3 regions of the Actinopolymorpha sp. B11F2 genome follow, and region 2 is predicted to be linked to each of the others. Evidence: riboswitches for the same ligand, from Rfam matches in the RefSeq annotation. Region 2 holds a riboswitch; each other region holds the start of a gene.
The links. Region 2 has a riboswitch for cobalamin ahead of ABN034_RS02650 (SCO2322 family protein). Riboswitches for the same ligand answer to the same signal wherever they lie in the genome.
Positions count from the first base shown of each region.

Region 1: it holds a riboswitch for cobalamin, as region 2 does, so the genes downstream of both, ABN034_RS00025 (ribonucleoside-diphosphate reductase subunit alpha) here and ABN034_RS02650 (SCO2322 family protein) in region 2, are expected to answer to the same signal.
Region 3: it holds a riboswitch for cobalamin, as region 2 does, so the genes downstream of both, metE (5-methyltetrahydropteroyltriglutamate--homocysteine S-methyltransferase) here and ABN034_RS02650 (SCO2322 family protein) in region 2, are expected to answer to the same signal.

Region 1 covers NZ_JBEFTX010000001.1:3,623-6,892, forward strand. Annotated here, with positions in the region: gene ABN034_RS00020 (GxGYxYP domain-containing protein) at 1-1,321, opposite strand, end outside; cobalamin riboswitch at 1,558-1,879, shown strand; gene ABN034_RS00025 (ribonucleoside-diphosphate reductase subunit alpha) at 1,969-3,270, shown strand, end outside.
Region 2 covers NZ_JBEFTX010000001.1:586,031-589,300, forward strand. Annotated here, with positions in the region: gene ABN034_RS02640 (DUF3043 domain-containing protein) at 352-939, shown strand; gene ABN034_RS02645 (hypothetical protein) at 979-1,188, opposite strand; cobalamin riboswitch at 1,254-1,442, shown strand; gene ABN034_RS02650 (SCO2322 family protein) at 1,594-2,379, shown strand; gene ABN034_RS02655 (energy-coupling factor transporter transmembrane component T family protein) at 2,391-3,270, shown strand, end outside.
Region 3 covers NZ_JBEFTX010000023.1:6,697-9,966, forward strand. Annotated here, with positions in the region: gene metE (5-methyltetrahydropteroyltriglutamate--homocysteine S-methyltransferase) at 1-1,898, opposite strand, end outside; cobalamin riboswitch at 1,944-2,173, opposite strand; gene ABN034_RS30190 (Nramp family divalent metal transporter) at 2,241-3,270, opposite strand, start outside.

The sequences.
Region 1 (3,270 bases), 580 kb from region 2:
CGGAAAAGGAGTCGAAGTCGATGATCTGCGCGACGTGGAGGTCCGCACGCCGCATGGAGGTCGCCAGCCGGGCCGTGTGCAGGTCCAGCTCCGCGCGCGGATACATGCTCGGGTACAGGTATCCCCCACCCGACGGACCCGCGACGAAGCGGTCGCGATGGGCGCCCGCCGATGCGTGGTCGTAGTACCACCGCATGACCGAGGGGGCGAGGTCGATCAACGACGGCGAGATTCCCCAGCCGAGGTCGACCGCGCCGCGATGTGGGCTCGCGAACCAGTTCGCACTGCTCTGGAAGTCTCCGAGCATCCACTGGATGTTGTCGCCGTCGGTGATCAGGAACGAGGCGTAGTGGGTGTCCGGATCGACCTCCGGCGTGGCCGCCAGCGCTCCTTCCGGGGCCCGCTGGCTGAGTCGGCTGTGGCGGATGCCGGAGAGCGGCGCCAGGTTGCGCGCGTGGTCGGCAGGGATGGTCCGTACGCCGGCCTGTGACGACACCGACACGAACTTGTCCTCGCCCTGGGAGGCGTCGCCCCATCCGATCGTGGCGGAGTCCGGCGCGAGATCCCCGACGACCGAACGACGGAAGTCCGAGTTGCCGTCGTAGAACATCAGAGCCCCGGCCATCGTGGCGTAGTCGCGGAGCTGGTTCGCGAAGTCCGGTTTCTGCTCCACCACGAGGTCGTGCCGCAACCGCGACCAGTACGTCTCCTTCACCCAGCGGTCGTCCTTGCCACGTACGTCCGCGACTCTGCGCAGGCCGTGCTGCTTGGCGACCGGCTCCAGGGCCTCCTCCACGGCGACCGCGCCCGTCAACCCCGCGACGGTGGTGGCGACGTTGATGGACGGCTCGGCACGGCGGTAGAGGACGTACCGGTCGATGGGGCCGCCGTTCGTTCCCTGGCTGGTAAAGCGGTCGACCAGTGTCCAGAGGTCGTCGACCGGGACCAGCTCGATGTCGTAGCGCTCGGCAAGGTCGGCCAGCCACACCGGGTAGCCGACACCGGGCACGTCGAGATAGATGCCCGGGACATCGTCGTCGCTCCCGCCCCGGCTCCGGCGCGCCAGCTGGCCCTGAAGAGTTCCGGCCAAAACGCGTTCCTCGGGACTCAGCGCTCCTTCGCCGATCACGTACAGCCTCGTCGGGCGGACCCCCTTCGGATACAGCGCGTCGGCGGTCTGGTGCGCGCCGGGAGCCAAGGGCGCCGTCACGGTGGGGGCTGCGGCGGCTGCCGGGCCGGCCTGGGGGACTCCCGTGGCTCCCCACACGGCGGCACCGGCCGCTCCCCACGCCGCGCTGCCGAGCGCCTGTCGTCGGGACATGCCGGGACGATCGTTCATGGCGGACACAGCCTTCCGTCGCGAGCCGGGGCCTATCGCTGCGTGGTTCAGGATCGCTCGCACCGTACTGAGCCGCCTTCCGGCCGGCCAGGATTCGTCCCTACTCGGACGTGCCGAACCGGTGCCGGCGAGGCGAGTACGCGACCCTTCCGCCTTCCGCAGCGCGACACGCGACACACCGCATCTTGGGTTCCACGGTGTTGTCCGCCCCTACATGTAGCCTCTAGCTCGCTGGTGGTTCCTGCGGCCGTCCAGGCCGTCGGAGCCGCGGAGACACCCCGTCCAGGGGCGTCGCCGTCAAGAGGGAACCCGGTGCGAATCCGGGACTGCCCCGCAGCGGTGAGCGGGAACGAACGCCATCACCGGTGGTGATTTCCGGTCGTGCTTTCTGCCCTGGTGGCAAAAGTGCGGCCTCGTGTGGTCGCGAACGCACGGATCCAGCCGGTCAAGCACTGGACGTGGACGCATGTCCGGGAAGCGATGGCCAGTAGGAAGCACCTGCCCGCGAGTCCGAAGACCTGCCACCAGTGCGCGTACCTCCCCGTGCGCGCCGCCCGCCGGCCTCGAGGGAAGAGCCCGGGATGTTCCGCCGCCACGCCGTGGCGCGTTCGTGCGCGCTCGGCAGGCCGGTGTCGCGCATCTTCTTCCCCGACTCGACGGGCACCGTCGATCGAGCTCGCAAGGAGACAGCGTCCATGTCAGCAACCCATCCGCACACCCAGGTCGTCCGCAGGGACGGTACGACGTCGCCGTTCGACGCGTCGAAGATCGCCGTCGCCCTCACGAAGGCGTTCCTCGCCGTCGAAGGTCCGCAGGCGAGCGATTCGACGAGGGTCCACGAGACGGTCGAGGAGCTGACCCACCAGGTGGTGGCCTCGCTCACCCGGCATCCCGACCTCGGCCGGATCTGCCACATCGAGGACATCCAGGACCAGGTGGAGCTCGCCCTCATGCGGGGGGGTGAGCACCGGGTGGCGCGGGCGTACGTGCTCTACCGCGAGGAGCACGCCCGTGCCCGGATCGAACGTGAGCACGCCACTGTCAGCGACGAAGCCGAGAGCCAGGCCGGATCCGCTGTACGGGTGAAGGGACCTGACGGCGAACTCCAGCCGTTGGACCTGGGGCGCCTCACCCACCTCGTCGAGGAGTCCTGCGCGGGTCTCGAGGCGGTGTCGGCGAGCTCGGTCCTTACCGAGGTCCACCGCAACCTCTACGACGGGATCAGCCTGGCCGAGTTGGAGCTCGCGCTCGTCATGGCGGCCCGGACGTTCGTCGAGACCGATCCCGCGTACTCCCACGTGAGCGCCCGGCTGCTGCTCGACAAGCTCCGGCGCGAGGCGTTGACGTTCGTCTCCGGCACTCCCGACGAGGCGAACCACGAGGAGATGGCCGCGCGGTATCCCCGCTACTTCCGCGACTACGTGCGCCGCGCGGTCCGGTTGGAGCTGCTGGACCCGGAGCTGGAGCGTTTCGACCTCGACCGGCTGGGAGGGGCGATCCGGCCCGAGCGCGACCTGGCGTTCCAGTTCCTGGGGCTGCAGACGCTCTACGACAGGTACCTCATCCGTGGCTATCCAGAGGCCGGGGCGACGGCTGAGGCCGACGGACAGAGCCTGGGCAGCCGGTTCGAGCTCCCGCAGGCGTTCTTCATGCGGGTGGCCATGGGGCTCTCGCTTCGCGAGGACGACCCGGAGGCCCGCGCGATCGAGTTCTACGAACTGCTGTCGTCGTTCGACTTCATGTGCTCGACGCCGACCCTGTTCAACGCGGGGACGACCCGCCCGCAGCTCTCCTCGTGTTTCCTCACGACGGTGGCAGACGACCTCGACGGCATCTTCTCCGGGATCAAGAACAACGCGCTGTTGTCGAAGTACGCCGGTGGGCTCGGCAACGACTGGACTCCGGTCCGCGGAATGGGCGCCCACATCAAG
Region 2 (3,270 bases):
CCTTCGTCTCCAGGCCGGTCGTCATAAGTCGGGCGCCACGGCGGCACCGGACAGCAGTTTGCCTGCGATCACCCTATGCCCGCGAAGCGAACAAGAGCGACCCCGCCCGCCCCGCAGTTACCACGCGTGCCCAGGTCGGGCGGCGAGAACGCACCTTCGTAGCTCCCTGCCCCGTCTTCACCGGCGCCACGCTGGCGATGGGCGAAGCCCTGGAAGCCGAATTCGTCCGGTCTCCGCCCGAAACGGACCGGAATCCGCCGGCGCGGTGCGCGCGGTTCCGCGACAGGAAGCGCGTGGCGCTCAGCGGCCTCCGCGGCCGGTGGGCGTGGTCGAGCCGATACCCTGTGGATCGTGTTCCGACGCCGTACGACCGAAGAGGCGCCGCCGCCGTCCGAGCCTGCCGCCGAGACCGCTCCTGCTCGACCGGGCAGCAAGGGTCGGCCCACCCCCAAGCGCCGCGATGCCGAACAGGCACGCAAGGCACGCGTGTCGGCACCGCGTGACCGCAAGGAAGCCATCCGCCAGCAGCGGGAGAAGGCCCGCGCCGAGCGGGCGAAGGTCCAGCAGGCGATGGTGACCGGCGACGACCGCTACCTCCCGGCACGCGACAAGGGCCCGGTGAAGAGGTTCTGCCGCGACTTCGTCGACTCCAGGCGTACTCCCGCGGAGTATCTCCTGCCCTACTTCCTGGTGATCTTCATCGTCATGACGATCCCCATGCCGCAGGTACAGATCGTCGCCACCTACCTGTGGCTGGTCGCGATCATCGTCGTACCGATCGACCTGATCTTCATGGGGCGCCGGCTGAAGCGGCAGTTGCGCGAACGCTTCCCGGACGAGAGTCACCGGGGTGCCGTCGCCTACGGCGTCATGCGGGCCACCCAGATCCGCCGGCTCCGCATGCCCAAGCCGCTCGTGAAGCCCGGCGAGACGATCTGAACGACGCCGCGACCGACGCGTCCGGCGAGGTGGTGCGAGCTAGTCGGCGGGGTGCAGGCTCATCGGCCCGTAGACCTCGCGCCCCGACTCGAGCAGCACGACCTGGTCGACGCCCACGGCGACGAGATCACGCCAGCACTCACCGACCCAGCTCTCCGCGTCGCTCTGCGAAGGGAATTCGCTGCGCGCCAACTCGCCAGCGTCCACAGGGTTGCCCTCGGCGTCCTCGAGCCGCCACGTCCACGTCATGGCAGGTGAGCCTAGTGGAGGCCCCCACCCTCCTTTGACTTCCGGGTGCGGGCGTGAGACCGTCCGTCCAGCACTACCGCCATGGGGTTGTGGTCGAAAAGGCCACCACCAGCAGGGGAAGCCGGTCCGAGTCCGGCGCTGACCCGCAACCGTAGGCCGCGTGCCAGGTCGCTCGATCCACTGGCTCCATCCAGGGGTTCGACACCAGGTGCCCGCGGCAAGCCGGAGCACCTGACCATGGCGGCCGGCTCCACACCACCCGTCGAGGTCTGCGGGCGGAGCCCGGGTCAGACACCCGAGCCCGCCCTCGGCTCCAGGCGTACGCCGCCTGCGTTGCCGGGGGCATCTCTCGTGTGTGGTCCGGTTCCCGCATCGACCGTGACCGAACACCGTGAGAGGACATCGATGCGGTCCGAGATCCGCCCCCGTCATCGCGCCGGCCTGCTGTACGCCACGCTGGCCGTTCCGTTCTTCGTCGTACTCTGTGCCGCTGTACTCGCGGCCGCACTCGCCGCTGGCACCGGCACCGCCCACGCGGATGCGTACCGCTTCTGGGGCTTCTACCAGTGGCAGGACGACGCCTGGGCACTGGCAAAGTCCGGCCCTTCCGGCGTCACCCCGAAGGACGGTGCCGTGGAGGGATGGCGGCTCGCCGTCTCGGGCGAGAAGACACCGCCCCGCCCGCCGCGGGCCGCCGGAGACTTCGATCAGATCTGCGGGACGACACCGGCCGAGACAGGCAAGAAGCGGGTCGCGGTCGTCGTCGACTACGGCCTCGCGGGCGAGGCCGAGGGCGAGCCGGAGCCACCGGACGCCCGCGGTGCATGCGCGGTGGTCGACGCGAAAGCCAGTTCCGCGCAGGTGCTCGCCGCCATCGGTGAGGTACGCGAGCAGAAAGGGCTGATCTGCGCCATCGACGACTTCCCAGCAACCGGGTGCGGCGACACCGTCGACTCGGTGCCGGAGTTCCCCACGCCCGAGCCGAGCGTCTCCCTCGCGCTGCCCGCGGCAGCCACTCCCGCCGGGGACTCCAGCCCAGCTGAGTCTTCAGAAACCGCCGCGAGCGCGGACGCCGAGTCGGGTGGGTTCCCAGTCCTGCCGGTGGCAGCCGTCGCGGTCGTGGTCGTGCTGATTGTCGGTGGGTTCATGATCCGGCGTCAGCGCAACGCCGACGCCGGCTCGACGGGCTGACGGGCCGACCCGTGCGTGCAGCCCATCGCCCCTCCTTCGCCCGGAACCTGCACCCGGGCGCGTGGTGGCTGTGGGCGCTCGGGCTCGCCACCGCCGCCAGCCGGACGACGAACCCGCTGCTGCTCGCCTTGCTCCTGGCGGTTGCGGGTTACGTCGTGGCGGCCAGGCGATCGACCGCGCCGTGGGCGAACTCCTATGCGGCGTTTCTCAAGCTCGGGTTGGCGGTCATCGTGATCCGCGTCGTGTTCCAGGCGGTGTTCGGCGCCGCCGTCGCCGGCCGGACGGTCCTCTTCACCCTGCCCGAGCTGCCCCTGCCGGGGTGGGTCGACGGCATCCGGATCGGCGGCCAGGTCACCGCCGAGGCGCTGGCATCGGCGGTGTACGACGGACTGCGGCTCGCCGCGATACTCGGCTGCGTCGGGGCGGCGAACGCGCTCGCCAACCCCAAGCGCCTGCTCACGCACGTGCCTGGAGCGCTCTATGAGCTGGGTGTCGCGGTCGTGGTCGCCATGACGTTCGCACCCCAGCTCGTCGCCGACGCGGCACGGGCGCGGGCGGCCCGCCGGCTGCGCGGCCAGCCGGACCGTGGCCTGCGCTCGGTCCGTGCCACCGCCGTACCAGTCCTCGAGGGAGCTTTGGAACGCTCCCTCGCGCTGGCGGCGGCGATGGACTCACGGGGATACGGTCGGCTCGGCAACGTGACCCGGCGGGCCCGCCTGCTCACCTCCGGCCTCGTCCTCGGGGGCCTGATGGGTATCTGCGTCGGCGTCTACGCGCTCCTCGACGCCGGTGCCACCCGAACTCTCGCCCTGCCCGCTCTCGGCGCGGGGCTCGTCACGGCGTGTGCCGGGTTGATGCTCGGTGGCCGGCGCACGGTCCGGACGAGGTACC
Region 3 (3,270 bases), on a different contig from region 2:
GTCGCCAGTCGGAACGCCGCCACCGCCCACGCGACGTAGTCCGGTTGCTGCGCTGCTCGCAACGGCAACAGCTCCCGCAGGGCCGGCTCGTCCACCTGGATGTAGCGGATGCCCGCCGCCTCCAGGTCGCGGATCTCGTCCCGCAGCGCCAGCGCCACCTGCTTCGCGGTGTCGGCGAGCGGCTGGTCGTCGCGGACGAAGGACCACGCGAGCATGGTCACCGGGCCTGTCAACATTCCCTTGACAGGCTTCGTCGTCCGCGACTGTGCGTACGTCGTCCATTCCACCGTCATCGGCTCGGGCCGTGACACGTCCCCTGCGAGGATCGGTGGCCGGACATAACGACTGCCGTACGACTGGACCCAGCCATGATCGGTGCTCGCGTAGCCGGCGAGGCGTTCGGCGAAGTACTGCACCATGTCGTTGCGTTCGGGCTCGCCGTGGACCAGCACGTCCAGCCCGACATCCTCCTGCAGGGCGATCACCCGGTCGATCTCTGCCCGCATCGCGGCGTCGTAGTCGGCCGCGGAGATCCGACCCGCCCGCAGATCGGCCCGTGCGGCGCGGATCTCCTTCGTCTGCGGGAACGACCCGATCGTCGTCGTGGGCAGCAACGGCAGGTTCCCCACCGCCTTCTGGGTGGCCGCCCGGGAGGCGAAGTCGCCTCGTGGCGTGCCCTCGCCCAGCGCGGTGATCCGGGCTCGCACCCGCGCGTCAACCGCACCTTGCCGGGCCGTCGCGCGGGCGCGTGTGGCCGCGGAAAGCTCCGACTCGATCGCGGACCGCCCCTCCCGCAGCGCGCGGCCCAGCAGGACCACCTCGGCGACCTTCTGCCGGGCAAACGCCAGCCGTTCGCGAAGGTCCGCCGGCAGGCCTCGCTCCAGGTCGAGGTCGAGCGGGACATGCAGCAGCGAGCACGAGGTGCTCACGACCAGCTCGCCGACCGAACCCAGGAGCGAGGCGGCAGTGGCGAGAGCGCCGGAGAGGTCGGTACGCCAGACGTTGCGGCCGTCGACCAGGCCGGCGAAGAGCGTCTTCCGCGCGAGTCCCGCGCCGGCGATGCGTTCGACGTCGGCCCGGCTGGTCACGAGGTCCAGCGCAACGCCCTCCACCGGCGTACGACCGAGAGTCTGCAGTGCGTCGCCGATCGCGCCGAAGTACGTGGCCACGGCCAGCTTGGGTCGCCGCTGTGGAGGCAGGCCGCCAAGCCGGTCGTAGGTCGTACGGACGGCCTGGATCTCCTCGGGTGTCCGGTCGGCGGCGAGCACCGGCTCGTCGAGCTGCACCCAGGTCGCCCCGGCGGCCGCCAGCTCCGCCAGCAGGTCGGCGTACACGTCGAGCAGGCCCGGCAGCAGGTCGAGCGGCCGGAACCCCTTGGGCGCTTCAGTGTCAGGCTTCGCCAGCAGCAGGAAGCTGACCGGGCCGAGGAGCACCGGGCGGGTGTCGATTCCGAGCGCTGCCGCCTCGCGGTACTCGACGACCGGCTTGAGAGCGGCGTCGCGGTCGAGCCGGAACGCCGTCTCCGGGCCGAGCTCCGGCACGAGGTAGTGGTAGTTGGTGTCGAACCACTTGGTCATCTCCAGTGGCGGCACCCCGGCGGTGCCACGGGCCATCGCGAAGTAACGCTCGAGCCCCTCCAGGCCGGTGAACCGCTCCGGGATCGCGCCGACCAGTCCCGCCTGGTCGAGCACGTGGTCATAGAGCGAGAAGGTGTTGGACGGGATGTCGTCGACGCCGGCGTCGCGCAGCGACTCCCACGTCTGCCGGCGGAGTTGGACGGCGGTCTGGTGAAGAGTCTCGGCATCGGATCGGCTCGCCCAGAACGCCTCCGCCGCGCGCTTGAGCTCGCGGCGTGGGCCGATCCGGGGATATCCGAGCACGGTCGTACGTACTGCCATGGAGTCCTTCCCTCGGGAACTCAGATAGCGGACCGCGACGCCGGGGCGGCGCGCGGGCGGTCGGCAGGTCTTCGGACTCGTGGGCGCTCTGCGCTCTGCCTACTGGCCGTCGCTTCCCAGGCGACCGATGATGTCGGCCCAGTGCGTTCGTACGGCGGTCGTTCCCACTCACCGCTGCGGGGCAGTCCCGGAATCCCACCGGGTTCCCTCTCACCTCGCCCGGCCGGTCACGAAGGGTCGTGCCGGTCGAGCGAACCAACCACACCTACGACCATAGCGCCCAGGGCCCACGGACCGTTGCAGCCCGGCCGAAGCACAGGGCGGGTCTCGGCAGCTCCCTTGTCAGAAGGTGATGAGCGGTTCGCCTACCAGGTCGGCGACGAAGTTGACGAAGAAGAAGCCGAAGAACAGGACGTTCAACAGCAGGATCACGGTGTGCCAGGGGCGCGGACGTGCGGGCTTCGGCAGTTGCCTGTTGAGATAGATCAGCATGAACGGATAGATCAGGGCGCCGAAGTTCGCCATGTTCGCCGACCACTGGACAAGGCCGACCGGCAGCGCCAGGTGGATGACGATGCTGATGATCACGAGCAGCAGGATCATGAACGGGTAGTAGAACTTCCGTGGATCGCCCTCGATCCACGCGCGCAGCTTCGAACTCGTCGCATGCGAGGCGTCCGTGGTGGTTCGTACCATCGCCTCGAAGATGCCCAGTTGGGTGCTGAAGAGGACGAAGACGCCCATGAGCAACGCGACGTAGAAGACGAACGTGCCGTACTCGCCGCGAAGGACATCGGCGACGAACGTCGGAACGGTCTCGGGGGTCGGCCCTTCGCCCCGGATCTCCACCGCGCGCGCCATCAACAGAGTGGGGAGAAGCATGCCGAGCATCGCACCGACGAAGAAGACGCCCCACATGTCGGTGAGCAGCAGGCGGTACCACCGCCGCCACAGGGCACGGTTCTTCGCGTCGTCGGGGAACGTGATGCCACTCGCGAGGACGGCGTTCCGGTCGCCACGCAGACCGCTCAGGAAACCGACCCGGTGGCCCATGCCGTAGCCCTTGTCACGGTAGTGGCTCATGATGTACCAGTTCAGCCCGGACGCGAGGGCAGTGAAGCCCGCGAGGCCGCCGAGTTCGGTGGCGGTGATGCCGGCAGGTGGGGCGGCCGGGGTGACGAAGCCGCGAATCCCTTCCCACCAAAGGCTCGCGGGCACGAGCAGCAGGTCGAGGATCAGCAGGAGGACGAGGATCGTGCCGACCATGATCCAGTTGGCGAGCTCGAGCGCCCGGCTGATCCGCCGGGCTGTGGCGGTGATGAGGAAGACGACCACGAGCAGCAGGATCGCGTAGATCCGTGGCTCTTCCGCG